3 regions of the Mesorhizobium sp. ISC25 genome follow, and region 2 is predicted to be linked to each of the others. Evidence: predicted binding sites of a transcription regulator. Region 2 holds the regulator's gene; each other region holds the start of a gene.

Region 1 (10,158 bases), 720 kb from region 2:
AGATCTCCCGCATGCCGTTGAAGGCCGCCTGCATCGGCGACAAGCCGTCTTCCTCCATGTGGCGGTGGATGTTTTCCACCACCACGATAGCATCGTCAACAACCAGTCCGATCGCCAGCACCATGGCCAGCAACGATAAAAGGTTGATCGAATAACCCAAAGAAAACAGCAGGAAACAGACGCCGATCAGCGACAGCGGAATGGTCACGATCGGCATCAGCACCGAGCGGAACGAGCCGAGGAAGAGCAGGATGACGACGATGACGATGGCGACCGCCTCGCCGATGGTCTTGAACACCTCCTCGATCGACGCGCTGATCTGCTCGGTTGAGTCGTAGACGATCTCCATCGTCATGCCCAGCGGCAGCGTCTCCTGGATGGTCGGCACAATCTTGTGGATCGCCGCCGCGGTGGTCAGTGGATTGGCGGCCGGCGTCGGAAAGATGGCGAGAAAGATGCCGGGCTTGCCGTTGAAGGTGACCCTGGTGTCAGTGTTCGCCGCGGCGAGTTCGACGCGGGCAACGTCGCGCAGTCTCACCACATTGCCGTCTTTCGAGCGGAGCGGAAGGGCAGCGAAAGCCTCCGGCGTCTGCAGGGTCGAGCGAACCGTGATCGAGGAAGCCACATATTCGTTTTCGGTATCGCCGGGCGCGGAGAGGAAATTCGATTCGTTGATGGCGGTCAGCACTTCCGCCGCCGTCACGCCGCGCGCTGCCAGTTTGATCGGGTCGATCCAGACACGCATCGAATATTCGGCGGCGCCGAAAATCTGCACGTCGGCAACACCTTCGACCGTCGAGATACGCGGCCGCACGACGCGCTCGATATATTCGGTGAGCTGTTCCGGCGTCATTTTCGGGTTCTGCATCGAGATGTACATCATCGCGAACTGCTGGCCGGTGCCCTTGACGATCACCGGGTCTTTGGTTTCGTCCGGCAGATCGCCGCGAACGCTCTGAACCTTCGACAAGACTTCGTTCAGCGCGACGTCGGGGTCGGAGCCGAGTTTCATCTGCACTGTCACGGTGCTGGATGACGGCCGGCTCGCGGACGTCACATAATCGATGTTTTCGGTCGAAGCGACAGCACGCGCGATCGGCGCGGAAATGAACCCCTGGATCAGGTCGGCGCTGGCGCCGGGATAGGCAGTGGTGATCGTGATGGCCGTTTCTTCAACCTCTGGATATTGCCGGATCGAAAGGTTGAAGATGCCCTGAAAACCCAGAAGCAGGATCATGCAGGCAAGCACGGTCGAAAGGACCGGGCGGCGGATGAAGAGGTCGGAAAAGCTCATTGCTGGGCTGCCTGCTGATTCCCCGGCTTGCTCGGATCGATCGTGTTGTCGACGGCAACGGACATGCCGTTGGAAAGCCGATTCTGGCCGGCGGTAACGACTTCGTCGCCGGGCGCGATGCCCTCCAGGATCTCGACCAGGCCGGCGTTGCGGCGGCCTGGCTTGACGAACACCTGGGCGAGCACGAGCTGCGGTTTCTGTTCATCCGCTGCCGGCTTGTCTTCCGCTGCCGGTTTGGCTGGGGTAGCGGCCGGCTTTTCTTCGGGTTTTGCCGCAGGTGCTTCGGTTGCGGGTTTGGCAGCATCTGCAGCCGGCTTTTCTTCCGGCTTTGCCTCGGGAGCCGCGCCGTTGGCTTCGGCGGATTTGGCCGTGCGCACCACGAAGACGAAGTCGCCGTACAGGCTGGAAGTCAGCGCCGTCTGCGGCAGCGCCAGCACGTCGTTCTCCTCGGGCAGTTGGACGCGCACCTGGACGAACTGGCCGGGCGTCAGCTTGCCTTCGGGATTGCCAACCTCCGCCCTCACCGTCACCAGCCGGCTCGTCGGGTCGATCTTCGGATCGATACCGCGGATGCTACCGGCGAACGGCATGTCGCCGCCGCCGACGCCCAGCCGCACCGTCTGTCCGATCTTCAGCTGCGGAAGCTGCTGCTCCGGCACGGTGAAATCGACACGCATCGTATCCATGTCCTGCAAGGTCACCACAGCGGTGCCGGGTGTGAGATACTGCCCAAGGTCGATTTTCGGAATACCGACGGTACCCTTGAAGGGGGCCGTCAACTGCTTTTGGTCGAGCACCGCTTGCAGCTTGTTTACCTGCGCGGCGGAGACCGATGCTGCTGCCTGCGCCGTGTCGAGCGTAGCGTCGGTGCCGACCCCGCGCTTCTGCAGCTCGAGAGCGCGCATCAGCGTCGTCTGGTCGGATGTGGCTTGCGCCTTCGACGCAACGAGATCGGCTCGCTCGACGGCATCGTCGAGCTGCAGCAGCACGGCGTTGGCGGCGACCTTCTGATTGGCATGGAACAGGATGTCCTTGACGATGCCGGCAGTTTCGACCGTGAGGTCGACACCGCGTACGGCACTGACAGTGCCGATCGCCTCGATGCCGGGCGTCCAGGACATAGGTTTGACAATGACCGTCGACACGGTCGCGGCCGGCGGCTTCATGGTGGCGAAGAACTGTTTGATTGCATTGTCGCGGAACAGGTTGAAGCCGACGATGCCGCCGCACACCAGCACGAGCAGAATGAAGGCGATGATGAAGCGCTTGATCACGAACAGTCCCCTCGGCCATGGCCCAGCATAACGGTCGGACGACCGGAACACATACCTGTGACTGGTCCCAATTTCAAATGACGGCGATCTTACTGTACCGTCTGGACGGTCTTGTCAATTCCGCCTAAGCTAATGAATGGGGAACGATTGATGAAGGCCCGCAGAGCAAATTCGCGCGAGAAGATCCTCGCCGCCGCCGCCGCCGTGGCGCGCGAGACGGGTCCTGGCAGCCTATCGCTGGATGCGGTCGCCAGCCGTGCCGGCGTGTCGAAGGGTGGTCTTCTCTACAATTTCCCGACCAAGGCGAAATTGATGCAAGCGCTGGTGGAGGATTACCTCAGCGCGTTCCAACAGGCGCTTGAGGCCGCCCGCACCAATGGCGTCAGCGGCGAGAGCCCGCTTGCGGCCTATATCAGGCTTTCGGCCGAGCATGCCGAGGCAACGAAGCCGTCGGCGTCCTGGATATTTTCGGCGATTGCCGAGGATCCCGATTTCCTGACACCGATAAAATCGTTCAGGCGGCAGGTGTTCGCACGGCTAAAGGAGGAGACTCCAAACCTTAGGGCGCTGCTGGTCTGTTATCTCGCAATCGAAGGACTTCGCAGCATGAACCTGTTCGGTTCGGACATACTCTCCGCCGAAGAGCGCCGGCTGCTGATATCGACCCTGCTGGAGATCGCGGAATAGGTCAGGAACCCCGTCCAGCAGGCTCGGCTCCGTTTCAAAGCGCCCCGCCGTCACACAGGCTTCATTGTGCGGACCTAGCGTCCTCCCATTCTTTGCTGCAATGCAAGAGGAGTGGGGAATGGTCGATATTGTTTCAAGCGAGGCAGGAATTCCAAGGCCGGAGCATCCGCTCGACCGGCCCAACGGCACCGGCAAATGGTTTTTCGCCGTCATCATTCTGGGCGGCCTTGCCTATGTCGGCTACGCGCTCGGCCAGGACCTGACCAGTACCGTCGCGGTGCCGTGGATCCTGCTTGGCCTGGCGCTGCTGATCGCGCTCGGCTTCGAATTCGTCAACGGTTTTCACGACACCGCCAATGCGGTGGCAACGGTGATCTACACGCATTCCATGCCGGCCGAGCTTGCGGTGATGTGGTCCGGCTTCTTCAACTTTCTGGGCGTGCTCACCGCCAGCGGAGCGGTCGCCTTCGGCATCATTTCACTGCTGCCGGTCGAATTGATCCTTCAGGTCGGATCGAGCTCGGGGCTGGCCATGGTCTTCGCGCTGCTGGTCGCCGCGATCCTGTGGAACCTCGGAACCTGGTATCTCGGCCTGCCGGCCTCGAGCTCGCACACGCTGATCGGCTCGATCATCGGCGTCGGCCTCGCCAACCAGTTCACCGCGCCAGCCGGCTCGATTACCAGCGGCATCGACTGGTCGCAGGCGTCCAATGTCGGCCTGTCGCTTCTGATCTCGCCGCTGGTCGGGTTCTGCCTGGCCGCGCTGCTGCTTCTGGCGATGAAGCTGCTGGTCAGAAACCGCGAGCTCTACGAGGCGCCGAAGTCGAGCGCCCCACCGCCGCTGTGGATCCGGGCGCTGCTTATCTTCACCTGCACCGGCGTCAGCTTTGCCCACGGCTCCAATGACGGGCAAAAAGGCATGGGCCTCATCATGCTCATCCTTATCGGTGTGGTGCCGACCGCCTTCGCGCTGAACCGCACGCCCGATATCAACTATCTCGAAGCCTACAAATCGGCGGCGACCCAAGTGGAAACCGTGCTCGGCAAATACGTCAAGCCCGGCGTCGCCGTGACCGACGCGGCGACCGCGGTCGGCGACGCCGTCCGTACCAAGACCTGGAAGGACGAGACGACGCCTGCCCTGCAGAGCTTCATCCACGACACCAGCGCCATGTTGTCGCCCTATCCGTCCGTGGAAAAGCTGCCGACAAATCTGGTCAGCAACGCCCGCAACAACATCTATCTTATCGGTGAAGCGCTGAAGCTGATCGACAAGAAGAAGCTGCTGCCGATGCAGGCGGACGACCTGAAGGCGGTGACGACCTATCACAAGGCGGTCGACAACGCGACGAAGTTCATCCCGCTCTGGGTCAAGGTCGCCATCGCGCTGGCGCTCGGCCTCGGCACCACGGTCGGCTGGAAACGCATCGTCGTCACCGTCGGCGAGAAGATCGGCAAAAGCCATCTGACCTACGGCCAGGGCGCGTCCGCCGAGCTTGTCGCCATGGCGACGATCGCATCGGCCGACTATCTCGGTCTGCCGGTCTCGACCACCCATGTGCTGTCCTCGGGCGTTGCCGGCACCATGGCGGCGAACGGTTCGGGCCTGCAATGGTCGACGGTGCGCAACATGCTGATGGCCTGGATACTGACCCTTCCGGTCTCCATCTGTCTGGCCTTCGTGTTGTTCGTCATCTTCCGCCAGGTGTTCTGAGCGGGGGACAGGGTTTGACCAGAATGTCGCGGCGCCGGCCCCGGCGCCGCCCGGATCACCTCAACGTGCATTGTTTCGGCGGCGGCCATGAATGACGCATCGCATCTGACATTGCTTGCCGCAGACGATCAGCATCATGCTCCCGGGCTGGTCTGGGCCTATCGTGCCGCTCCCGGCAAAGCTCCCGAACCGCTGGCGCCCCGAGACATAGAGGCCGAGCTGGCCTCAGCGGACGGCTGGGTCTGGCTGCATGTCGACCTTGTCGACCGGCGCGCCCATTCCTGGGTCAGCCATGCCTGCGCGCTGCCGGCGTCGGCTCATGCAATCCTCGAAGGACATGAGGACAGCCTGGTGCTGGCGCATGAGAATGGCGTCGTCCACGGCATTTCGGCCGATCTGCATGGCGAGATCGCCCATCAGTCGACGACCATCGGCAGATTGCATTTTGCGGTCTCGGAGCGGCTGCTGGTCACCGGCCGCCGGCATCCGCTGGCGGCGGTGGAGGAAGTGCACACTGCCCTTGCCGCGGGGCTGCGGCCAGCCACGGCATTCGAGCTGTTCGAAACGCTGGTCATGGCTTTTTGCAAGACCACCAGCCTGCGGCTCGCCGCGGCGACGAAGCGGCTGGATGCAGTCGAGGATCATCTCGTGACCGAGCGGCTTGCCGACGAAAGACGGCAGCTGAAGGATGTGCGCCGCCTTGCCGTATCCCTGCATCGGCCGATCTCGGCCCTGGCAGCGCTTTTCCAGGATGAAGACCGTTCCGCCTGGAACCTTTCCGCCGGCGCACATGAAGTTCTGCGCCGGCTTGCTGCGCGCCTTGAACGGCTCGACCGCGAGGTCGTCATGATCAACGACCGTGCAAGGCTGCTGCAGGAGGAGCTTGCGGCCGAGCTTGCCGACGAATCGAACCGCAGCCTCAAGGCGCTGGCAGTGATGAGCGCGCTGCTTTTGCCGGGCACGCTGATCGTCGGCATTTTCGGCATGAATACAGGCGGACTGCCATTTGCCGAGAGCCCCAGCGGCTTCTTCCTGGCGATGCTGCTGGCGGTTGGCGCGACCGGCCTGTTCTACTGGCTTCTGCTGCGCGCCGGCGCCAATCTGCGGTTCTGAGGCCGACTAAGGGCGGCGTTCGTTCGCCTTTGTCAAAGTACGGGCTGGCACGTCGAAACCACGCCATCCCGCCTTCCGAAAATCGGTTCCGATTTTCGGGCCGATGCGCTAGAGCCTTTCGGGATTGAACCGTGCCTTAACCCGGAAAGGCTCCCACCGCTGCCCATGCCCCACCTTCCCGAGCATCTTCTCACCGGCTACCGCAACTTCATGAGCGGTCGGTATCTCACCGAAAGCGGGCGTTATCGCGCGCTGGCGCGGGAGGGCCAGGCACCGGAAACGATGATCGTCGCCTGCTGCGATTCCCGCGCCGCGCCCGAAGCGATCTTCGATGCCGGGCCGGGCGAGTTGTTCGTGCTGCGCAATGTCGGCAATCTGGTGCCGCCCTATGCGCCCGACGATCAGTTCCACTCGACATCGGCGGCGCTCGAATTTGCCGTGCAGAGCCTCAAGGTCAAGAACATCGTGGTGATGGGTCACGGCCGCTGCGGCGGCATCCGCGCAGCACTCGACACCACGGCCGCGCCGTTGTCGCCGGGTGATTTCATCGGCAAATGGATGAGCCTGATCGCGCCGGCGGCCGAGACCGTATCGTCGAGCACCTTCATGACCGCAACCGAGCGCCAGACGGCCCTGGAGCGCATCTCGATCCGCTATTCCATCGCCAATCTGCGCACCTTCCCTTGTGTCTCGATCCTCGAAGGCAAGGGGCGACTGTCGCTGCACGGTGCCTGGTTCGATATTTCGACCGGCGAGCTTTGGGTGATGAACAAGGACACCGGCGATTTCGAGCGGCCCGACACGGAGTAGGAGGCTGGGCATGGTGCGAATTCCGATCGCGTTCGCGACGGCAGCACTGCTCTGCTCTGCAGATTTCGCCCGCGCCGACGATAGCGCGATCATCGACCGCTGGTATTCGGCACTGCTCGTCGCCGACCGCAGCGAATTGTCGGACCTGCTCGCCGATAACGTCCGCATCAAGCTCGACGACCTCGGCGTCGTGCAAAGCAAGCAGGAATTCATCGCTTCGATCGCCGAGTGGCAAGGTGCCGTCGCCGGCGCCGAAATCCGCCACCGGATCGAGAAATCGGAGGGCGGTGTCACCGCTGTGATCGCCTGTTATGATTTTCCCAGCAACGACATGCTGATGCAGGAGACCTTTGCAGTCGCCAACGACCAGATCACCGCCAGTTCGCAAGCCGCGATCGCCGAAAACTGCGACGGCTACTGACCGAGTTTTCCGCCCAAGGCTTTTTTGGTGGCGGGCGCTGGAATTGCACGCGTTATCTCGCGTCTAAAAAAGTGCACTGTTGTCGTAATTCCCGTAATTCCATCCGATATCGAAGTCCCTAAAACGATATAGACGACACGATTGCTTTGGCAACGCCCAATTCTTTCAGACAATCCGTATCATTAGCCATCCCGACGTATGTCATGAATACAACATCATTCCCATTCGACAAATACCAGGCAGATGTCAATTGATCCCCGGTCTCTGACAATACGCCAACAGAGATTATACCATCAGACTCGATGTTTGTGATATGTTCTACATCCATGGAATTATTGCGGCAAAACTGAATCATAAATGTTCTCAGAACGTTAAAGTCTACGTTTGGCTTTTCTCCGCTACGATACTTCGCGATTGAGAATTGAATCGCGCCGCAGCCGTCCGTTTCTTTGGCTAAGGTAGGTGGCGATCCCTCAGGAAGATCGCCGGCTATGTCTACCCATCCAGCAGGCAGGTCGAAGGTGAGACCATAGAATTCTACTCTCATTAAGGTTCCCTTGGATTCATTCCAGGAATTCCGGTGAACAGTGCACTTTTTGCTGGATAACTACGGTGATAGTGCACCTTTTGCTGCACGGCGCGCCAGTGGGCATCCTCAGGGTTGCATACGAGTGGAAGCCTCAGTCAAGGGAAAATGCAGGCTACAAGATAATAATCTTGGTGGGCATAAAATTCGGCTCGAATGATACCCACGGCACCATGTGGGCACGCTTCAGCGCTAACCTGGCGCTGTTGCGCGCAACCGGCCGGCGCCTTACATCGGTGACGATCCATCTCCTCCCGCCACACAGCGAAAGTTTGCCCATGCCGTCCACCGTCGACCTCGCCGCCCATCCGCTGACCGCATGGCAAGGGCCGCTCGGCCTGCCCGATTTCACGCGCATCGGCGACGGCGATTTTTCTCAGGTCTTCGACGCGGCCCTGAAGTCGCATGAAGCCGAGATCGAGGCGATTGCCGGCAACACCGGGACGCCGACTATCGAAAACACGCTTGCCGCGCTCGAGCTTGCCGGTGAGGCGCTCGACCATGTCTCCTCGATCTTCTGGTGCCGCGCCGGCGCCCACACCAATGAGGCGATCCAGGCGCTGGAGCGCGACATCTCGCCAAAGATGTCGCGGCATTTCTCGGCGATTTCGATGAATGAGCGACTGTTTGCCCGCATCGACGATCTCTATCTGCGCCGCGAGGCTTTGAAGCTCGATGCCGAAACGCTGCGGGTCTTGGAAAAGACCTGGAAAAACTTCGTCCGCTCCGGCGCCAGGCTCGATGCCGAAGGCAAGAAGCGGCTGGCCTCGATCAACGAGGAATTGTCGTCGCTCGGCACCAATTTCGGCCAGAACGTGCTTGCCGACGAGCGCGACTGGGCGCTGTTTCTCGACGAGGCTGACCTTGCCGGCCTGCCGGAATTCCTGAAAAGCTCGATGGCGGAAGCCGCCGAGATGCGCGGCCAGAAGGGCCGCTACGCCGTCACTCTGTCGCGCTCGATCTACGAGCCGTTCTCGACCTTCTCAGAGCGCCGCGATCTGCGCGAGACAGCGTTCCGCGCCTTCATCATGCGTGGTCAGAATGGCGGCGCCACCGACAACACGGAAGTGGTGCGCGACATGCTGCGCCTGCGCGCCGAGAAGGCGAAGCTGCTCGGCTATCCTTCTTACGCCGCATTGAAGCTCGACGACACCATGGCCAAGACGCCGGAGGCGGTGCACGCGCTGCTCGATCCGGTCTGGGAAAAGGCGGTGGAAAAGGCCGCAAGCGACCAGGCCGAATTGCAGCGGCTGGCGGCCGAGGCCGGCAGCAATGAGAAATTCGCCGGCTGGGACTGGCGCTTCTATCAGGAGAAGCTGCGCGCCGAGAAATTCGCCTTCGACGAGGCCGAGCTGAAGCCGTATCTGCAGCTCGACCGCATCATCGAGGCCTGTTTCGACGTTGCAACGCGATTGTTCGGCATTTCTTTCGATGAAAAGAAGGGCATTGCCACCTGGCATCCGGACGCACGTGTTTTCGTGGTGAAGAATGCCGACGGCAGCGAGCGCGGCCTGTTCCTCGCCGATTATTTCGCGCGACCCTCGAAGCGCTCCGGCGCCTGGATGAGCGCGCTGAAATCCGGCTACAAGCTTGGCGACGGCTCCAAGCCGGTCATCTACAACATCATGAATTTCGCCAAGCCGCCGGCCGGCGAGGCAGCCTTGCTGTCGGTCGACGAGGCCAAGACCCTGTTCCACGAATTCGGTCACGCGCTGCACGGCATGCTGACCGACGTTACCTGGCCATCGGTCGCTGGCACCTCGGTCAGCCGCGATTTCGTCGAGCTGCCCTCGCAGCTCTACGAACACTGGCTGACGGTACCGGCAGTGCTGGAAAAACATGCGCTGCATGTCAAGACCGGCAAGCCGATGCCAAAGGCGCTGGTCGACAAGATGCTGGCGGCGCGCACTTTCGGCGCCGGCTTCGCCACGGTCGAGTTCACCGCCTCGGCCTTGGTCGACATGGCCTACCATGCGCGACGGGACGCGCCGCAGGAGCCGCTCCGTTTCGAAACCGAAACGCTCGAATGGCTCAACATGCCCGACACCATCGCCATGCGTCACCGCACCCCGCATTTCGGCCATATCTTTGCCGGCGATGGCTATTCGGCCGGCTACTATTCCTACATGTGGTCGGAAGTTCTCGACGCCGACGCTTTCGCCGCCTTCGAGGAAACAGGCGATCCCTTCAACCCGGCGCTGGCCGAGCGGTTGCGCAAGAACATCTACGCCGCCGGCGGCTCGAAGGACCCGGAAGAAC
Region 2 (10,158 bases):
TCTCCAACTGCGACTGTTCGGCTTGCGCCTGCGGCGAAGGCCGGTCCCAGAAACGGCGAACATCGAGCGGCTTGGGAATGATCACGGTGCCGTCATAGCTGCGCGCGCAGCCACTTCCCAGAGGCAGCGCCAGGCACAGGAAGACAGGCAGAATCCGTCGAGACATCAGCAATACCCCTGCAAGCTTATAACGCCGCTTCGGCCTAACCGACAACCGGCGGAATAGGGCGAAGGGAGTAGATACCGTGAAGTAGAAGTCGTCGCACTTCCAGTCGAACGCCTTGCTCGAAAATCGAGCGCCGGGTCGGGCGCGGATGGAGGTCCAGCGCGAGTTAGAACCTTGCGATTCGTCAACGCTTCCAGCGTAAGGCCATGGTGCGATCGCACCATACCAAAGCCGCGCTCAGTGGCGACAATGGGATATTCGAAGTTCCGCTCCTCCAGTTACGGGCGGGAGCAGCGACCGCCGGCAAGAAACAGGGTCAGATTTACCCCAACGGACCTGTTTCGGCGATGGCTCGGCCATGACACGTTCTGGCTGCATGCAACGCGCTCCCGTCCGGTTTTTTTCTTTTAAAGCCGGTTGCTGCGATCGCCGAGCAGACGATGCCGGCCGGAATTCACGCAAGCTGCTGATTCCAGCGGCAAACCGCGGCCCATGCCGACAAAGGCCGCGGCCGCTCCTTCTTAACCCGGCTGGACGACGTTACCGGAGCGACATGAAACTGTCATGCGACTGTAATAATCGGGGGCTATTGGCCTCAGCGGGCGCCGGAGGAATGGCGCCGAGAGACCATATTCCGAACAGGAGCAGGCCACATGAGACATTTCATCCGCTCGGCGGCCGTTGCGATTGCAATGGCTGCGGCGACGACCACCCTCACCCTGTCCGCCGCGCTCGCCGCGGACATCTCCGGCGCCGGCGCCACCTTCCCCTACCCGATCTATGCGAAGTGGGCCGACACCTACAAGAAAGACACAGGCGTTGGCCTTAACTACCAGTCGATCGGTTCCGGCGGCGGCATCAAGCAGATCAAGGCCAAGACCGTTACCTTCGGCGCTTCGGATGCGCCGCTGAAAGGCGAAGAGCTTGAAGCGTCCGGACTGGCTCAGTTCCCGATGGTGATGGGCGGCATCGTTCCCGTCGTCAACCTCGAAGGCATCAAGCCGGGCGAGTTGGTTCTCGACGGCCCGACGCTGGCCGACATCTTCCTCGGCAAGATCACGAGCTGGGATGACGAGGCGATCAAGAAGCTCAATCCCGACGTCAAGCTGCCTTCGCAGGCGATCGCGGTCGTTCACCGTTCCGATGGTTCGGGCACGACGTTCAACTTCACCTATTACCTCGGCGACGTTAGCGCGGACTGGAAAGAAAAGGTCGGCGTCGACAAGGCCGTGGAATGGCCCGTCGGCATCGGCGCCAAGGGCAATGAGGGCGTTGCCAACAACGTCTCCCAGACCGGCGGCGCGATCGGCTATGTCGAATACGCCTATGCCAAGCAGAACAAGCTCACCCACACCGACATGATCAACAAGGACGGCAAGAAGGTCGAGCCTGCCGCGGCGGCGTTCTCGGCGGCAGCGGCCAATGCCGACTGGAGCTCGCAGCCGGGCTATGGCGTGATCCTCGCCAACGAGCCGGGCGCCGAGTCGTGGCCGATGACGGCGGCCACGTGGATACTCCTGTACAAGAAGCCGGACGACGCCGCGACCACCGCCGAAGCCCTTAAATTCTTCGCCTGGGCATATGACAAGGGCGACGAGATGGCCGGCGAGCTGGACTACGTTCCGATGCCCGACAAGGTGGTAGAGAGCGTCAAGGCGATGTGGGCCAAGGAAGTCGTCGGCAGCGACGGCAAGCCGCTCTACTCGGCTATGTAATCTCCTGCAGGGAGGGCGTCGACGGCGCCCTCCCTGTTGCCTTCAATCGCGAGGACCCAATGACCATCGCTTCCGATGCCATGCCATCATCTGCAGCAGCCCGGGCCAGGGAAGCTACGGTGCGGCGCTTCGCGCTCACAGATGCCATATTCCGCGGACTCACCCGCGCTTCCGCAATTCTTGTGCTGGTCATCCTCGGCGGTGTCGCGATCTCGCTGTTTGCCGGCTCGTGGCAGGCGCTGTCGTCCTTCGGTTTCTCCTTCCTGACGACTGAGAGCTGGAATCCGGTCACGGAAAAATTTGGCGCACTGGCGCCGATCTACGGCACCCTGGTCACGGCGGCCATCGCCATCCTGATCGCGGTTCCGATCGGCATCGGCATTGCCTTGTTTCTCACCGAGCTCTGCCCGCGCCCGCTCAGGCGCCCGATCGGCATAGCGGTCGAGCTATTGGCCGGCATTCCCTCGATCATCTACGGCATCTGGGGCCTGTTTGTGTTCGCGCCGTTCCTGCAGACGACGATACAGCCCTTCATAATCAACATCTTCCACGGCGTGCCGGGACTATCCAGCCTTTTCGCCGGCCCTCCTTACGGCATCGGCCTTCTGACCTCGGCGCTGATCCTCGCCATCATGGTGCTACCCTTCATCACCTCGATCACTAAGGACGTCTTCGATACGGTGCCGGCGGTGCTGAAGGAATCGGCCTACGGCATCGGTTGCACGACCTGGGAAGTGACCCGGCGCGTGGTCATTCCCTATACCCGCATCGGCATCATGGGCGGCGTCATGCTTGGCCTCGGCCGGGCGCTCGGCGAGACCATGGCGGTGACCTTCGTCATCGGCAACGCGCACCGCATCAGTGCCTCTCTATTCGCGCCGGGCACGACGATCTCGGCGACCATCGCCAATGAATTCACGGAGGCCGACGGCGACCTCTACACCTCCTCGCTGGTTTCGCTCGGCCTGATCCTGTTCGTCATCACCTTCCTGATCCTTGCCGCCGCCCGCTATATGCTGATGCGGATCGACGCCCGTACGGGAGCCTGACCGATGTCGACATCCTCATCGCTCCACAGCCGCCGCAAAGCCAGGAATTCGGTGATGATGGCGCTTTGCGTCGTCGCCGCCGGCATCGGGCTTGCCTGGCTGGCGCTCATCCTCGGCGCGCTGGTCTATAAGGGCACGGCCGGGCTTTCGCTCGCGGTCTTCACCGAGATGACGCCACCACCGGGCGAGGCCGGCGGCCTGCTCAATGCCATCGCGGGCAGCCTGCTGATGACGATCATCGCCGTTGTCGTCGGCACGCCGATCGGCGTGCTGGCGGGAACCTACATGGCCGAGTATGGGCGCTTTTCGCGCATCACCACCGTCGTCCGATTCATCAACGACATCCTGTTGTCGGCGCCGTCGATCATCATCGGCTTGTTCGTCTATGAGCTGATGGTGCGGCCAATGGGACATTTCTCGGCCATTGCCGGCGCCGTGGCGCTTGCCATCCTGGTCATTCCGGTGGTCGTGCGCACCACTGAAGACATGCTCAACCTGGTACCGAACGCGTTGCGTGAAGCCGGTGCCGCGATCGGCGCGCCGCGCTGGGTGGTGATCCGTTCGGTCGCCTACCGCGCCGCATTGTCGGGCATCGTCACCGGCATATTGCTGGCGATAGCACGCATTTCCGGCGAGACGGCGCCGCTGCTCTTCACAGCGCTCAACAACCAGTTCTGGAGCAGCAATATCAACGCGCCGATGGCCAGCCTGCCGGTGACCATCTTCCAGTTCGCTCTCAGCCCTTACGAGGAATGGCAGCAGCTGGCGTGGACCGGCGCACTCATAATCACCCTGACGGTTCTGGGCTTGAGCATCCTCGCCCGCAGCCTTACCGGACGCAGAGAGGACAGATGACACAGATGTTGTCCCCGGACATGACGATGACCGAAACGGTCGCCGAGAAGACGAAGATCGAGGTCAAGAACCTCAACTTCTACTACGGCCAGAGCAAGGCGCTAAAGGACATCAGCCTGTCGCTGCCCGAGCGCAGCGTCACGGCCTTCATTGGGCCTTCGGGCTGCGGGAAATCGACGCTGCTGCGTGTGTTCAACCGCATCTATGAGCTCTACCCGAAACAGACAGCCGAGGGCCACGTGCTGCTCGACGGCCAGAACATTCTCGACCGGTCGCAGGATCTCAACCTCCTGAGGACCAAGATCGGCATGGTGTTCCAGAAGCCGACGCCGTTCCCGATGTCGATCTACGAGAATATCGCCTTCGGCGTCAGGCTCTACGAGAACCTCGGCAAGTCCGAGATGGACGGCCGCGTCGAACAGGCATTGAAGCGCGCCGCGCTGTGGAGCGAGGTCAAGGACAAGCTCAACGCCAGCGGCCTGAGCCTGTCCGGCGGCCAGCAGCAGCGGCTCTGCATCGCCCGCACCGTGGCCGTGAAGCCGGAAGTCATTCTGCTCGACGAACCGGCGTCCGCACTCGACCCGTTGTCGACCGCCAAGATCGAGGAACTGATCGACGAATTGCAAGCCGACTACACGATCGTCATCGTTACGCACAACATGCAGCAGGCGGCACGCGTGTCGCGCCAGACAGCCTTCATGTATCTGGGTGAACTGGTCGAGTTCGACCGGACCGAGAAGATCTTCACGTCGCCCCGCGAGAAGCGCACGCAGGATTACATCACCGGCCGCTTCGGCTGAGCCGTTCCGATCATGCATATGAGGACAGGACCATGGGCGAACACACAGTCGCTTCTTTCGACGAGGATCTCGAGCAGATCAGCAAGCTGATCCGCGACATGGCCGACCTCGCCGGTTCGATGGTCGGCGGGGCAACCAAGGCCCTGTTGAATTCCGACAATGTGCTGGCGCAACGCGTCGTTTCCGACGATGCCATCATGGATGCGCGTCAACGCGAACTGGACGATCGCGCCATCACCCTGATCGCCAAACGCCAGCCGATGGCCCACGATCTTCGCCATGTGGTCGGAGCGATCCGTATGGCCGGCGACCTCGAACGCATCGGCGACCTTGCCAAGAACATCGCCAAGCGTGTGAGTGCGGTCGGGCTCAACGTCACACCGCGCGACCTGTCGCATTCCATCGACGCGATGGCGCAGCTGGTGCTCATCCAGGTGCAGGGCGTCATCGAGGAATATGCTGCAGACGATGCGGCCGGGTTGGCCAAGCTGCGTGCCGCCGACGAGCGCATCGACGTCAAATACACGTCCGTGTTCCGCGAGCTGTTGACCTACATGATGGAAGATCCGCGCAACATCACCGCTTGCACGCACCTGCTGTTCTGCGCCAAGAATCTGGAGCGGATCGGCGACCATGTCACCAACATCGCCGAAAATGCGTATTATGTGCTGACCGGCGAGCAATTGCCGGTCAATCGTCCGAAGCAGGACGAAACGACAATGTCCACGCCGGTGACATGATGGGGGTGCCCAGTCGATGATCGCACCACGCATAATGGTGGTGGAGGACGAGGAGCCGTTGGGTGTGCTGCTCCGCTACAATCTCGAATCCGAAGGCTACCAGGTCGAGGTGGTGACACGCGGCGACGAAGCCGAGATCCGTTTGCAGGAGAATGTGCCCGATCTTCTGGTGCTCGACTGGATGATACCAGCGGTTTCCGGCATCGAGCTCTGCCGCCGGTTGCGGGTGCGCCCCGAAACCGAGCGGCTGCCGATCATCATGCTGACCGCGCGCGGCGAGGAGAGCGACCGGGTGCGCGGTCTTTCGACCGGCGCCGACGACTATCTGGTCAAACCGTTTTCGACACCGGAATTCATGGCGAGAGTCAAGGCGCTGCTGCGGCGCGCCAAGCCGGAAGTGCTGTCCAGCGTGCTGAAGGTCGGCGACATCGTGCTCGATCGCGAATCGCACAGGGTCTATCGCAAGAAGAGCGAAATCAGGCTCGGGCCGACCGAATTCCGGTTGCTCGAGTTCATGATGCGGCATCCGGGCCGCGTCTTCTCGCGCAGCCAGTTGCTCGATAATGTCTGGGGCGAGACGATCTATATCGACGAACGCACCGTCGACGTGCATGTCGGCCGGCTGCGCAAAGCGGTCAACAACGGCCGCATGCCTGATGTCATCCGCACCATCCGCGGTGCCGGCTACGCGATCAGGGAAGATTGATCCGCCGGATCAGGCTACGTTCTTTCTGACGCGGGGCCTCATTTGCGCGCCCGGCGCGAAAATCTCCTGGTCGACGAAGCTTAACGCCCGCATCGCACAGCCTTCGCGGATCAGCGGCAATTCGTTTGGTTCGGTGTCGAAGGAGATCGAGCCCGAATGCTGGCCGCCGGCGGTCTGGGCGATGGCCTGGCGCAAGGCCGGCTCGATCAGATCGAAGGCGGCGGCACTGGCGCCGACCATCGCGACCGGCGCCGGATCGATCAGCGCGAACAGCGAGCCGAGACCGAAACCCAGCGCTTCGCCGGCCTTGCGGTAGGCCTCGCGTTCCGGCCCATCTTTCTCGCGTGCCCGGGCCGCCAGTGCGCGCATGTCGGCGTCGCTGACGTCGGCGATGGGTTCGCTGTCTTCGCTCATCTGCCTGGCGTTGCGCCAGATGGCGTAATTGCCGGCGTAGGCCTCGATGCAGCCGCGTCGTCCGCAACGGCAGAGCGCGCCGCCCGGACGATGGATCATGTGGCCAAACTCGCCGCCCGAGGAATGCGTGCCGGTGAACAGCTCGCCCTTGAGCACCAGCCCCATGCCGATGCCGTGCGAAAGCAGGATGGCGATGAAGTCGTCGCGATAGCGATCCGGATCGCGCCAGCGCAAAGCCACCGCCATCATATTGCAGTCGTTCTCCACCGTGGCCGGGATGCCGAATTCGTCCTCCAGCATGTCGGCAAAGGCGATATCGGTCTGCGGCGTGATCGGCGACCACAGCATGGCGCGTGCAGGGGAGTCGGTAATGCCCTGAATCGCCAGGGCAATGCGGGCGACACTGCGGACGTCAAGGTCTGGATCCTCGAGCCGGCGCCGGACGATGGCCATGCATTCGCGGATCAGTTCGTCGCGCGGCATGGTCAGCGTGTCCAGCCGGCGCTGTTCCTCGGCGACTACCTGTCCCGCATAGTCGATAATGGCGGCCGACAGGAAATTCAGCGACAAAACCACGGTCAGCACCGCCGCCGCTTCCGGGTTGAGGGCGAGGCCGACCTGCGGACGACCGCGTTTCAACGAAACGGGCTCACTTGCCTTGCTCTCGGCGAGGATGCCTTCCCGTATCAGGTCGGAGGAGATCGCCGATATGGTCGAATGACTGAGGCCGGTGGTTGCTGCGATCTCAGTACGCGATGGCTGGCCGGCCCGGCGCACCGCCGAGATCACCATCGCCCGGTTGCGCCGGCGCAAATCGTCATGGCGGATTCCGACCGACATCGTTTGCTTTCCTCCCGGTTGCCGCGGCCGCTCATGAACCGGAAGCCGTCGGTAATGTCCGACAAATAGTGTCGGATGCAGGCAAATAGTGTCAGATGCCGGTGGCGCTGTCATCGTTTATTCCGACGCTCGAAAAAACTCGCAGAGTCATCAAAATCCATCAGAATCGATGTTGACAGCAGCCGGAGATCGGGCCAGTATTTTTTCGAGGCTCGAAAAAATTAGAGCTTCTAAGCTGGTCTTTGAGCCAATTGGTCACGCCGTACGCGGCGCTGGGAGGATATGATGAAGAAATTCACGACCGCCATTCTGGCGGGTGTCGCCATGACGCTGGCGCTGGCGTCGGTGGCGCAGGCTAAAGACAAGGTGATCGGCGTTTCCTGGTCGAACTTCCAGGAAGAGCGCTGGAAGACGGACGAGGCCGCAATGAAGGCGGCCATCGAGGCCGCCGGCGACAAGTATATTTCCGCCGACGCACAGTCCAACCCCGGCAAGCAGCTCACCGACGTCGAGAGCCTGATCTCGCAGGGCGCCAACGCACTGATCATCTTGGCGCAGGACGCCTCGGCCATCGGGCCAGCCGTGCAAAAGGCGCTGGACGAAGGTATTCCGGTTGTCGGCTACGACCGGCTGATCGAGAACAAGGACGTCTTTTACCTGACCTTCGACAACAAGGAAGTCGGCCGCATGCAGGCCCGCGAAGTGTTCAAGGTGAAGCCGGAAGGCAACTACGTCTTCATCAAGGGCTCGGGCGCCGATCCGAATGCCGATTTCCTGTTTGCCGGTTCGATGGAAGTGCTGAAGGACGCTATCGACAGCGGCAAGATCAAGAATGTCGGCGAGGCCTATACCGACGGCTGGCTGCCGGCCAACGCTCAGAAAAACATGGAACAGTTCCTGACCGCGAACGACAACAAGGTCGATGCCGTGGTCGCCGCTAACGACGGCACTGCCGGCGGTGTCGTCGCCGCTCTGACGGCGCAAGGGCTGGCCGGATCGGTTCCGGTTTCGGGCCAGGACGGCGACCACGCCGCGCTGAACCGCATCGCGCTCGGCACACAGACCGTGTCGGTATGGAAGGACGCGCGCGAGCTTGGCAAGAACGCCGCCGAGATCGCCTCGCAACTGGCCGACGGCAAGCAGATGACCGACATTGCCGGCGTGAAGGATTTCACCACGCCCGGCGGCAATACCGTCAAGTCGCTGTTCCTGACCCCGGTCGCCATCACCAAGGATAACCTCAACGTCGTCATCGACGCCGGCTGGATCAAGAAAGAAGAGGTCTGCGCCGGCGTGGCGGCGGGCACTGTTGCAGTCTGCAACTGAGCCGACGTTTCCGAGAAGTCCGAACGCCGCGGCCGCTCGCCGCGGCGTTTTTTCAACAAGAGTTGTTTTTCCGCTTTCGGCGGATAACTTCTAGGCTGCTTCCGGCATCCGCGGCAGACGGCAACCCGGCGGGAGAAACACGATGACCAACACGACTTCCAACATGCCGGTCGACAGCACGGCAGACCGGGCGCGGGAATCCGAGCTCGGCATCGTTGCCCGATTTCTCAAGGCAACCGAACTCGACACGCGCATGCTCGGCATGGTCGGCGCGCTGCTGGTCATCTGGGTCGGGATCCACATATTGTCGGGCGGGCTCTTCCTGACGCCGCGCAATCTCTGGAATCTTTCGGTGCAGACCTCCTCGGTGGCGATCATGGCGACAGGCATGGTGCTGGTCATCGTGATGCGCAACATCGATCTTTCCGTCGGTTCGGTGGAAGGCGTGATCGGCATGGTGATGGGCGTGGCGCAGGCCGAATTCCTCGTCCGCGTCATGGGATTTCAGCTTGGCAGCCCCTGGCTGTGGGTCATCGCACTGGCCGCCGGCCTGGTGCTCGGCCTCCTGATCGGCGCGTTCCAGGGCTTTATCATCGCCTATCTTGAGGTTCCGGCCTTCATCGTGACGCTGGGCGGCCTGCTGGTCTGGCGCGGCATGGCATGGTTGATGACGAGCGGGCGCACCGTCGCGCCGCTCGACGCCACCTTCCAGCTCATGGGCGGCGGGCCGCGTGGCTCGATCGGCGCAACCGCAAGCTGGATCGTCGGCATTCTCGCCTGTGTGGGCGTCGCCTTCATGCTGCTCAACGGCCGGTCGCAGCGCAAGCGGTTCAAATTTCCGCTGCGCCCCGTCTGGGCGGAGACCCTGCTCGGTGTTGTCGCCTGTGCCGCCATCCTCGGCGCTGTCTGGATCGCCAATTCCTATCCCTGGCCGATCGGCATCGTTCGCCAGTACGCCCAGCGGAACGGCATCACCCTCCCCGAAGGCGGGCTGTTCATCGCCCATGGCATCGCCATACCGGTGCTGATCGCTGTCGCAGTCGGCATCGTCATGACCTTCATCACCAAACGCACACGTTTCGGCCGCTATGTCTTTGCCATTGGCGGCAACCCGGAAGCGGCGGAACTCGCCGGCATCAACACGCGCTGGGTGACCATGAAGGTGTTCATGATCATGGGCGTGCTGGCCGCGATAAGTGCGGCAATCGCATCGGCCCGCCTCAACGCGTCGACCAATGCGCTGGGGACCCTGGATGAGCTCCTGGTCATCGCGGCGGCCGTGATTGGCGGCACGTCGCTCGCCGGCGGCTCCGGCACCGTGCTCGGCGCCATGCTCGGCGCGCTTTTGATGCAGTCGCTGCAATCCGGCATGGTCTTGCTCGGCATCGATTCGCCGTTGCAGAGCATCGTTGTCGGCGCCGTGCTGGTGGTCGCGGTGTGGCTCGATACCGTCTATCGCAAACGGGTCTGAGCATGATCCCGCAAGGTAGAACCCGGTTTTCAGACACGATCATGCTCAAGCAGGATCTATAGGGAGGAGGAACAAG
Region 3 (10,158 bases), 1.5 Mb from region 2:
ATTCTGAGCGGATTGGGAATTGGCGTCGGCGCCGGTACCGGCACCGCCTGGCTCGCCGAATTGCTCCCGACCGACGACAAGTCACAGGCGGCGACGATTGCCACCAGCACCAATTTTCTCGGCCTCGGCCTTGGTGCGCTGGGGGCCGGGTTGCTCGCCGAATACGCGCCTTGGCCGCTCAGGCTGACATTCGTCGTCTACCTGGCGATGCTCGCGACTGTAACCCTGCTGGTCTGGCGTACGCAGGAAACCGTTTCGCGGCCGGGGAAACTGGCTGACGTTTCGATGCGGCCGCGGCTTTCCGTGCCCGATGATATCCGCGCAAGTTTCGTTGCGCCGGCGGTGACCGGCTTTGGCTCAATGGCGCTGGTCGGCTTTTATGCAGCACTTGCACCGAGCATTTTGGCGCAGCAGCTGCAGGTAACCAATCATGCCGAAGCCGGCGCTCTGTTCTTTGAATTGGCGATCGTGACGGCCGTCACCATTGTAGCGACGGCACGATTTTCGAGCCGAGCCGCGATGTTCGCGGCGCTTGCGCTGATGATCCCAACCGTCGCGCTGATTGTTGCGGCACAGGTCTTCGCTTCGATGGCCATAATGATTGCCGGGACCGCCTTGTGCGGCGTGGCGGCAGCGCTCGGCTATCGCGGCGGCTTGCAAGTGGTGAACGAGATCGCGCCTGCGGACCGGCGCGCCGAAGTGGTCTCGGCCTTCTTCATCTGCTGTTTTTGCGGCAACGCGCTGCCGGTCATCGGCATCGGCATCCTGTCGACCGTGGCGAGCGCGACCGTGGCGAGCCTGGCCTTTGCCGGCATGATCGTCATCTTTTCCCTGGTGGCGCTCGGGTTCGGCGCGAAATACGCGCGCTGAGCCGACCTTTCAGCCGTTCGGCGTCTCAGGCGAAAGATGCGCGCGCTGACGCGGTACGCCGAGGCCGGTATCCGGCGGTTCGCCGGCAGCCGGCCGGCTCTCGATCATGTGCATGGTGCGCCAACGGCCGAAGCGATAATAGGCCGCGGCCAGCACGAGCGAGGTTATCGAGCCGGCCGGAAAGCTCCACCACAGCGCTTCCTCGCCGATCACGCTTCGGAAGAAATAGGCGAAGCTGGTGCGCACCAGCAGCACCGAGATCACCAGGATGATCAGCGGCGGCATCACCGCGCCGGTGGCACGCACGGTGGCGAAGAGCACGATGGTGATGCCGAACAGGATGAAGGACCACGACGCGATCTTGTTGATGTGAGTGGCGATGTCGATTGCTGCACTGTCGCTGCCGAGGAAGAGGCTGAGCACCGCGCGATCGAATACGAACAGCAGCGCGACGAGCACGCCGGTGAGCACAAGGTTGAAGCCGACGCCGGAGGTGGCGATGCGTCCAATCCGGTCCCAGCGCCTGGCGCCGACATTTTGCGCCGCCATGGACGAGACCGCGGCGCCGATGGCGAGCGCCGGCATCTGGATATAGGTCCAGAGCTGTGCGGCTATGCCGTAGGCAGCCGCAACCTGTGAGCCGTACGAATTGACCATGCCCATCACTGTCAGCGCCGCTGCCGAGACGACGATCATCTGCAGGCCCATCGGCACGCCCTTGAAGACGACGATGCGCAGCAGCGCCGGGTCCGGCCGCAGCAGAGCGAGATTAGCGCCGGCCAGCCGCAGCGGGTGCTTGCGCGCATAAAGCACGATCAGGATGGCAACCACGCTTACCGTCTGGCCGATCAGCGTCGAGGTGGCCGAGCCGGCGATGCCGAGTTCGGGGAACGGGCCGATGCCGAGGATGAGCAACGGGTTCAAAACGACGTCGAGCACGACGGCCAGTGCCATGAACAGGAAAGGCGTGCGCGAATCGCCGGCGCCGCGCAGCACCGTCATGACGAAGGACAGCAGGTTCATCATCGGCACGGCCAGGAAGATGATGCGCAGATAGGAGCGCGCCAGCGGCAAAGCATCGGCCGGCGTGCCGAGCGCATCGAGGATCGCATCGACCCAGATCCAGCCGCAGACCGCGAACACCACCGAGACGAGGAAGAAGAAGGTAGCGCTGGTGCCGACGATGCGGCGGGCTTCGGGCAGGTCACGAGCGCCGACGGATTGCGCAACCAGGATGGTCGCCGCCATGCCGATGCCGAACACCGTGCCGAGGATGAGAAACAGCACGAGGTTAGCGTTGGAGGTGGCGGTCAGCGCCGCTTCGCCGAGGAAACGACCGACCCAGACGGCATTGATCGAGCCGTTGAGCGACTGCAGAACATTGGAGCCGAGCACCGGCAGGGCGAACAGCAGCAATGTACGCGCAATAGGTCCACTGGTGAGGTCGCTGGTCCGCCGGCGCGCGGGCATCTTGTCGTCCATGGCAGGCAACTCGGCGAAGGCTTATCTTGAGTCCGGTCCGCAATGATTGCCGATTCAACGGAACAGGTCGATGCGGCGCTGCAAATTCCGCCTGGCGTGCCTTGATCTAAGCATGTTCTCAAAGCTTCCGGAATCGGATATTGATCACGGACGCGTGGGGCCGCATTTCCTGGATCTCATGGACAAGCCGGGGGGCTCATGTCCGATATTCCGTTGTTTTTTGAGCGCCTGAACCGGCGCGCGTTTCTTGGTGCATCCGCTCTGGGTGCGGCCTCCGTGGCTCTTTCGGCGTGCACCACGACGGACGTGGCGGCGCCGCCAGTGACAGCGGCGCCAAGCGATCCGGCTTTCGGCGATGCCGCAAGCATGTATGCGGCGCGCGTCGACGAGGGCTATCAACTGCCGGCAATCCCGGTAGCCAAGGTCGATCCGAAATTCGTGCGCCAAATCGTGTCCGACCCGACCGGCGAAAAACCCGGCACGATCGTCGTCGTTACTTCCGAGCACTTCCTCTATCTGGTGCGCGACGGCGGCAAGGCAATTCGCTATGGCGTCAGCCTCGGCAAGGCCGGTTTCGGATGGACCGGCAGCGCCGTGGTTCAGGCGAGGAAGAAGTGGCCGGTCTGGACGCCGCCGCCGGAAATGATCCAACGCCGGCCGGAACTGGCGAAATACAAGGACGGCATGCCGCCCGGCCCGCACAGCCCGCTAGGCGCCCGCGCGCTGTATCTCTTCCGCGACGGCAAGGACACGATGTACCGGCTGCACGGCACACCGGAGTGGGATTCCATTGGGAAGAACGCTTCATCCGGCTGTGTGCGCTTTATGAATCAGGACATTATCGACCTCTACAGCCGCGTCGACGGCGTCGCGCCGGTCTTCGTGCGCCCGAACCTGTCTGCCGCCGGGAAGATCGCCGCCGTGTCGAACAGGACGGCCGAGCCAATCGATGCGGGCGTGCCAAAGGACGCGGAGATGTTGAGGTAAGTGCCTTCGTCGGGATCGTCAGTCGCAGGTTTTGCGACGCCTAGGACACCATCCCTGCGCGGGCGAGCCGCAACTGAAGGGCCCGACCGTTCAATCGCGCCAGCTCAGGCGGACGCGTTCGGCGCGTCCGCCTGTATGGGTGCCGCTACTTCCCGGCGAGGCCGGGAAGCGTGACCTGATAGACCAGGAACATCGTGTCGACATCGGCGCCACCCTCGGCCTTGTAGGGCGCGCCGACCTGGAAGCCGTCCTGCGTGAGGAAGTCGTTGTCATTGGCGACGAACAGGAAATAGTCGTCGGGCAGCTTCGGATCGAGGACGCTCACCACCGACATCGCCTCCCACTTCTCTGAGAGGTTGTTGCGGTCGTTGGGCGCGCCATTGTGCAGCCCGAAGCGGCCGAGCTCGCTCTTGTCGTTGATGTCGATGAACGGCGTCAGCTTGGCCGGCGTCACCGAGGGATCGAGCTCACCTTTGGGCGCAACCGGCTTGTCCTTGTCGAACTCGGTGCCGGCGATGTCGGTTGCCGCCGACACATCGACGACGCTGATCTCGCGATGGAGCGAGGTGTCGCCCTTCACCCCCTGGCCGTTGCCGCTGTCGCGCGCCAGCATCAGGAAGGTCTTGTCCGACAGCGCCACGATTTCGCTCTGCGCGGCGATCTTGGTTTTGCCCTTGGCATCGGTGAACACCGGCAGCGGTACGACATATTCATGCGCGAGCTTGAGCTGGCCGGGATCCGAGGCATCGTAGACCAGCGCGCGCGTGTTCTGGCGCGTCGAAGCGGAATCGCCGCCATCTTGTCTGGGTGCCGACTGCAGCACCGCGATCAGGAACTTGCCGTCGGGCGTCAATGCCATGCCTTCGAGGCCCTGGTTGTTCTGGCGGCCGGTTTCGGGATCCTTCGGATCTGGGTCTGCCGCGCCAGGTCCCGGATTGTTGGAAGCAAAGTTTGGCGACCCGTGACGCATCGGGACAAGCGCCGCCGACGGCTGCGTTGCCGACGTCAGACGCCCATCGGCGGAGAAGCGGTAGATGTTCGGACCGTATTCGTCCGAGATGAACATCGTGCCGTCGGGCAGCCGCGCGATCGCTTCGTTGTCGAGCGCAAGCTTGCCGTTGGCTTCGGGCAGGATCGGCATGTCGTCGGTCGCGGCGCGCACGCCGTTGAGCGGATCGAGGCCGGTTGCGTCGGCGCCCTTGTCGTCGGTCAAAAGCATGGTGTCGGCTAGGGTTGCCTTGAGGCCCGACTGTTCCTGGCCGGTGGCCGGTGCCGCACCCGGCGCGATCGGGACGAACTCGAGAACGATCGTGTTGAGGCGCGGACGGTAATCGGTGGTGCCGACGACATTGTAGCCGCGATCCGGCAGCAGCCACAGCGAGCCCTTATAGCCATCGGCGCCATGCGTCCAGCCGGCAGCGTCGATCGCCATGCCCGAGCCGGAGCCAAACGTCTCGCCGAACTTGTCCTTCTGGCTGGCCGGGATGCGGCCGACACCGACCAGGCCCTTGTTGACGAAGCTGATGCCGCCGACGGTCGCGGCGTTTTCAGCCGAGGCCGGGGTCAAGGCGGTGAACATCGCCAGCGCGACGGCGAGGGACGCGTTTCGGTGCAGGTTTTTCATGGAAATCCTCTTTGTGACAAAGCTGCCGGGCCCTGAAAAAGCGCCGCGTCGCATCAAGGATGCCGCGAAAGCCTTCGGAGAAGCGATCTAGGACGCGAACATGATACTTGCGTGACAGTGCGGCGCTTGCTTGTCCCCCGTGGTCGCAACTGGCCTGGGCATGGCGATTTCGTCGTCGCCGAGCGAGCAATTAACAACTTTACAAATAATCATACTTATGTAAAGTTACGACAATGAAAGGTCCTCGATGACTGCCTATCGTTTCGCCACCCGCCTCAATTCCTTTGCCTCGCGGCCACAGGCCGAGTGGCCCGATCTTGTCGGCAAACCGTCCATGCTGCAAATGGCGGCACGTGCGGCGAAGGTTGCGGAGTTGACCGATCTCGACCTCAACTTTCCCGACCATGTCGACGAAAAGCCTGCGGAAATGGCCCGCAAACTCGGCGATTTCGGGCTTTCGATCAATGGCTTCGCCATGCGCTACTACTCCAACCCGGCCTTCAAGCTCGGCGCCTTCACCAACCCGGATCCTTCCGTTCGCCGCGAGGCTATCGACCTGACCAAGGCCGGCATCGACGCCGCGCGCGAGGCCGGCGCCAGTCTGATGACATTGTGGTTGGGGCAGGATGGCTTCGACTACGCCTTCCAGGCTGACTACGCAACGCTCTGGCAACACGAAATCGATGGTATCCGTGAAGTTGCGGCGCATGATCCGGACTGCCAGATCAGCCTTGAATACAAACCCAACGAGCCGCGCTCCTACAGTCTGATGCCCGATGCGGCGACGACGTTGCTGGCGATCCGCGAGATCGGCCTGCCCAATCTCGGCGTGACGCTCGATTTCGCCCATGTGCTCTATGCCGACGAGCAGCCGGCTTTCGCCGCCGCCCTCGTGGCACGGCACAGCAAGCTGCTCGGCGTGCACCTCAACGACGGCTACGCCAAGCGCGACGACGGCTTGATGGTCGGCGCCGTGCACACGCTGCAGACGATCGAGCTGCTCAGGCAGATCCGCCGCGACGGCTATGCCGGGGCAATCTACTTCGACACGTTTCCGGATATGACCGGGCTCGACCCGGTCCACGAATGCGAAGTCAACATCGCCACCGTCAAGCGCATGCTGCGCGTCGTCGATCGGCTGGAAAAGGACAACCGCCTGTCCACTGCCGTCGACCGTCAGGACGCGGTCGCGTCGCAGGCCATAATCCAGGAAGCCATGCTCGGGCCGGACAGCTGACGCAGCGGCCATCACCGTTTTCAACAAGGGAGGAAAGACCATGAAATTTCTACTTGCCACCGCTGCCGCTGGCCTGATGGCGCTGTCCATCGGTTCGGCATTTTCCGCGGAGCTCGCGCCGCTCAATTCCGACACCGAGAAGGATCGCATCGACTGGTCGCAGCTCGAGGCCAAATTCGGCGCCTTCCCCAAGCTGCCCGAGGGCACCAAGGCGGGTGCGGTCTCCAAGACGCTGACCAACGAATACTGGCGCTCTCTGGGTGAGGGCTACAAGTCGTTCGGCGACCGTATCGGTGTACCCGTGGTCTACCAGGCGGCGCAGAGCGAGGGCGACCAGCTCGGCCAGCTCACCATCGCCGAAGGCCTGGTCACGCAAGGCTACAACGTGCTGCTCGTTTCGCCGCAGACCGACTCCAATTTGCAGCCGATCATGGAACAGGCCAAGGCCGCCAACGTGCCGGTGGTCAACGTCAATGACGCGGTCATCCCGCAGGCCGAGTACTATGTCGGCAATGTCCAGCGCGACAATGGCGTGCGCGTCGCCAAATGGTTCATCAAGAACCGGCCGGATGGCGGCAAGGTCGCCATCGTCGAAGGCCAAGCCGGCGTCTATGCCGCCGTCCAGCGCACCGACGGCTTCAAGACCACCATCACCGAAGCCGGCAAGTTCGAGGTCGTCGCCAGCGTCCCCGGCAACTGGGATCGTCAGACCTCCTACGACGCGGCCACCAACATCCTGCAGCAGCATCCCGACCTGATCGGTTTCTATGCCAACAATGACGGCATGGCGCTGGGCATCGTCGAGGCGGTCAAGGCAGCCGGTCTGCAAGACAAGGTGGCCGTCTTCGGCACCGACGGGATTTCCGACGCTTATGCCTCGATCCGCGCCGGCGAGCTGACCGGTACCGTCGACTCGTTCCCGGTGCTGACCGGCGAGGTGGCGCTGGAATCGGCGCTGCGGCTGGTGGCCGGGCAGAAACTGCCGCGCGTCGTCGCCACGCCGCAGGCGCTGATCACCAAGGACAATGCCGACCGTTACTCCGGCGGCGGCGATTCCGCGCGCAAGGCGCTGCTCGAAGACGCGGCAGCGGGCCAATAGAGCAGGGGCGGCGGGTGCCGGCCTTGGGTCGGCACCCTTGCCTGGAGAACTGAAGCAATGTCAGCGCGGCTGCAATTCGAGGGCATTTCCAAGGTGTTTCCGGCCGTGCGGGCGCTGAGCGATGTGTCCTTTTCGGTCGGCGCCGGCGAAATCCATGGCCTGCTTGGCGAAAACGGCGCCGGCAAGTCGACGCTGCTGCGCATACTGTCAGGCGTCTACCGGCCGACAGCGGGAAGCGTTTTCATCGACGGCAAACCGGTGACGTTGAACAACCCGGTCGCGGCGCGCGCCGCCGGCGTCGCGATGATCCATCAGGAATTACAGCAGGTGCCGCGCCTCAGCGTCGCCCAGAACATGTTTCTCGGCCATCCGCTGACGCGCGGCGGCGTCTTCGTCGCACGGCGCGAGCAGGAACGCCGTGCTGCGGAAGCCCTCGCCGCCATCGACCCGACCATCGATCCGGCAGCCCCGCTCGGCAGCCTGAAGGTGGCGCAGCGGCAGATCGTCGAGATCGGCCGGGCGCTGCTCGACCGCGCCAGAATCGTGGCGATGGACGAGCCGACGTCGAGCCTGACGCCGAGCGAGTTCGAACGACTGGCCGAGGTGATTGCCGGTCTGGCGCGCGACGGTGTCGCCGTCGTCTATGTCTCGCACAAGCTGGACGAGGTGTTCGGCATCTGCCAGCGCGCCACCATCATGCGCGACGGCGCCGTGGTCGGGTCCGTCGATCTCGCACAGGTCTCGGAAAAATCCGTCGTTTCGATGATGGTCGGCCGCGAGCTTGCCCAGGAACAACACCGCTCGCATGCTTCCGCCGAGATCAGGCTAAGCGTGCGCGGCCTCGCCTCGGCGACCAAGGTCCGTGACGTCTCGTTCGAGCTGCATCGCGGCGAGGTGCTGGGCATTGCCGGCCTGGTCGGGTCTGGCCGCACCGAACTGCTGCGGCTGCTCGCCGGTGCCGACCGGGCCTCATCAGGCGCGATAGAGATCGACGGCAAGGCGGTAAAGCTTTCCAGTCCGCGCGACGCGATTTCGGCCGGCATCGGCCTGGTGCCGGAGGAGCGCAAGCGCGAAGGCATCGTGCCGTTGCGCTCGATCTCCAGCAACATGGCGCTGGCCTCGATGGGCGTGTTCGCGCCGCGCATCCTCATCGACCATCGCCGGCTGAGGCGCGTGGCAGCCGAGAAGATGAAACGCGTCAATCTCAGGCCGTTCCTGCTCGATCGGCCGATCCGGCTGTTCAGCGGCGGCAACCAGCAGAAAGCGATCATCGGCCGCTGGCTGGCGGCTGGAACGCGGATCCTTCTGTTCGACGAGCCGACGCGCGGCATCGATGTCGGCGCCAAGGCGGAGATCTACCACCTGATCGAGGAACTCGCCGCCGAAGGCCATTCGGTAATCTTCGTGTCGTCCGAACTCCCCGAGGTGATCCGGCTCGCCGACCGCGTTCTGGTGATGCGCGACGGCACGGTCGCCGCCGAACTGGGCCGCGCAAGTCTCAGCGAACAGGCGATCGCCGCGCACGCCATACCCCAAACGGAGATTGAGGCCGGCAAGGCGCAAGGCCATCGGGCCGGTGCATAACGGACAGGACCAGCGGATGACCGATATAACCCAACACACAGCAGCGCGCCCGAGGGCAGATTTCCTGCACCGGTTTTCCGTGCGCGACGCCGGCACGCTGATCGGCCTGGTGGTGATCCTTGCCGTCTTCGGGGCGCTGGTCCCCGGCTTTTTTGCCGAGCGTAACCTGATCAACATCCTGCAGCAGTCGAGCATCAATGCCTGCCTGGCGTTGGGCATGACGCTGGTCATCATCTCGGGCGGCATCGACCTGTCCGTCGGGCCGACGGCAGCCCTTTCGGCCGTCATCTCAGCGTCGATGCTGGTTACCGGCGTGCCGTTTCCGCTGGCCATCGCCGCCGGCTTCGCCATCGGCCTGGCCTGCGGACTGCTCAACGGCGTGCTGGTCGCCTATGTCGGGCTGCAGCCTTTCATCGTCACGCTCGGCACGCTGAGCACCTACCGGGCGCTGGCGCTGATCTATACCGGCGGCAATCCGGTGCTCGGCCTGCCTGCTGGCTTTCGCGCCATCTTCAACGGCTCGCTGTTCGGATTGCCGTTGGCGGTCATCATCGTGGCCGTGGTCGCGCTGATTGCCTGGATCATCCTCAAGAAGACGCCGTTCGGCGAATATCTGCTCGCCGTCGGCGGCAATGAGGAGGCGGCCTACATAGCCGGCGTGCCGATCGCACGCACCAAGATCGCCGCCTATATGATCTCGGGCCTGCTGGCAGCGCTTGCAGCGCAGATCCTGATCGGCCGGCTGGGTGCGGCCGAACCCATTCTGGGCAATCTCTGGGAGCTCGACGCCATAGCAGCGGCGGCAATCGGCGGCGCCTCGCTGATGGGCGGCAAGGGTAGCGTCGTCGGCACCATCCTGGGTGCCGTCATCCTCGGCAGCATGCGCAATGGCCTGACGCTGATGAACGTGCAGTCCTTCTATCAGCTCCTGGCAACTGGCCTTATAATCCTCGCCGCGATGCTTATCGATCGCGTGACGAGGGGACGTGGATGACCTTGACCGGGCTGGACCTGAAAGCAGTAGGACCGCGCATCCGCATGATGATGCCGCATCTGACGCCGCTCGAGGCGAAGGTGGTTGAAACCGTCTTCGGACGGCGCGGCTTCGACGAGACCATCCCGCTCAAGCAGATCGCCGAGGAGGCCGGTGTGTCGGAGGCGATGGTGGTCAAGATCGCCAAGAAGCTCGGCTTCTCCGGCTATCGCGATTTTCGCACCGCCGTTTATGAGTACAGCCGCCTGCCGACCGCCGAGATGCATCAGGAGCTGTCGGTG

What was found. The regulator PhoB, encoded in region 2, activates phosphate uptake and scavenging genes when phosphate is short. The targets are predictions, from matches to a motif close to TGTCATNNANCTGTCAT.
Region 1: RQ479_RS23170 (inorganic phosphate transporter) is a predicted target of PhoB. The motif match lies at 3,304-3,320, and genes of this name have one in related genera.
Region 3: RQ479_RS02230 (esterase-like activity of phytase family protein) is a predicted target of PhoB. The motif match lies at 5,064-5,080, and genes of this name have one in related genera.

Annotation. Positions count from the first base shown of each region.
Region 1 covers NZ_CP135441.1:4,674,686-4,684,843, reverse strand. The annotation lists gene RQ479_RS23185 (efflux RND transporter permease subunit) at 1-1,294, opposite strand, end outside; gene RQ479_RS23180 (efflux RND transporter periplasmic adaptor subunit) at 1,291-2,568, opposite strand; gene RQ479_RS23175 (TetR family transcriptional regulator) at 2,719-3,255, shown strand; gene RQ479_RS23170 (inorganic phosphate transporter) at 3,374-4,969, shown strand; gene RQ479_RS23165 (transporter) at 5,057-6,082, shown strand; gene RQ479_RS23160 (carbonic anhydrase) at 6,248-6,892, shown strand; gene RQ479_RS23155 (nuclear transport factor 2 family protein) at 6,903-7,313, shown strand; gene RQ479_RS23150 (hypothetical protein) at 7,432-7,860, opposite strand; gene RQ479_RS23145 (M3 family metallopeptidase) at 8,172-10,158, shown strand, end outside.
Region 2 covers NZ_CP135441.1:5,397,412-5,407,569, forward strand. The annotation lists gene RQ479_RS26495 (hypothetical protein) at 1-166, opposite strand, end outside; gene pstS (phosphate ABC transporter substrate-binding protein PstS) at 820-1,881, shown strand; gene pstC (phosphate ABC transporter permease subunit PstC) at 1,941-2,930, shown strand; gene pstA (phosphate ABC transporter permease PstA) at 2,934-3,785, shown strand; gene pstB (phosphate ABC transporter ATP-binding protein PstB) at 3,782-4,585, shown strand; gene phoU (phosphate signaling complex protein PhoU) at 4,618-5,325, shown strand; gene phoB (phosphate regulon transcriptional regulator PhoB) at 5,342-6,031, shown strand; gene RQ479_RS26530 (ROK family protein) at 6,041-7,285, opposite strand; gene xylF (D-xylose ABC transporter substrate-binding protein) at 7,571-8,611, shown strand; gene RQ479_RS26540 (sugar ABC transporter permease) at 8,754-10,082, shown strand.
Region 3 covers NZ_CP135441.1:435,425-445,582, forward strand. The annotation lists gene RQ479_RS02215 (MFS transporter) at 1-870, shown strand, start outside; gene RQ479_RS02220 (MATE family efflux transporter) at 880-2,352, opposite strand; gene RQ479_RS02225 (L,D-transpeptidase family protein) at 2,551-3,339, shown strand; gene RQ479_RS02230 (esterase-like activity of phytase family protein) at 3,485-4,963, opposite strand; gene RQ479_RS02235 (TIM barrel protein) at 5,211-6,200, shown strand; gene RQ479_RS02240 (substrate-binding domain-containing protein) at 6,241-7,299, shown strand; gene RQ479_RS02245 (sugar ABC transporter ATP-binding protein) at 7,357-8,883, shown strand; gene RQ479_RS02250 (ABC transporter permease) at 8,900-9,877, shown strand; gene RQ479_RS02255 (MurR/RpiR family transcriptional regulator) at 9,874-10,158, shown strand, end outside.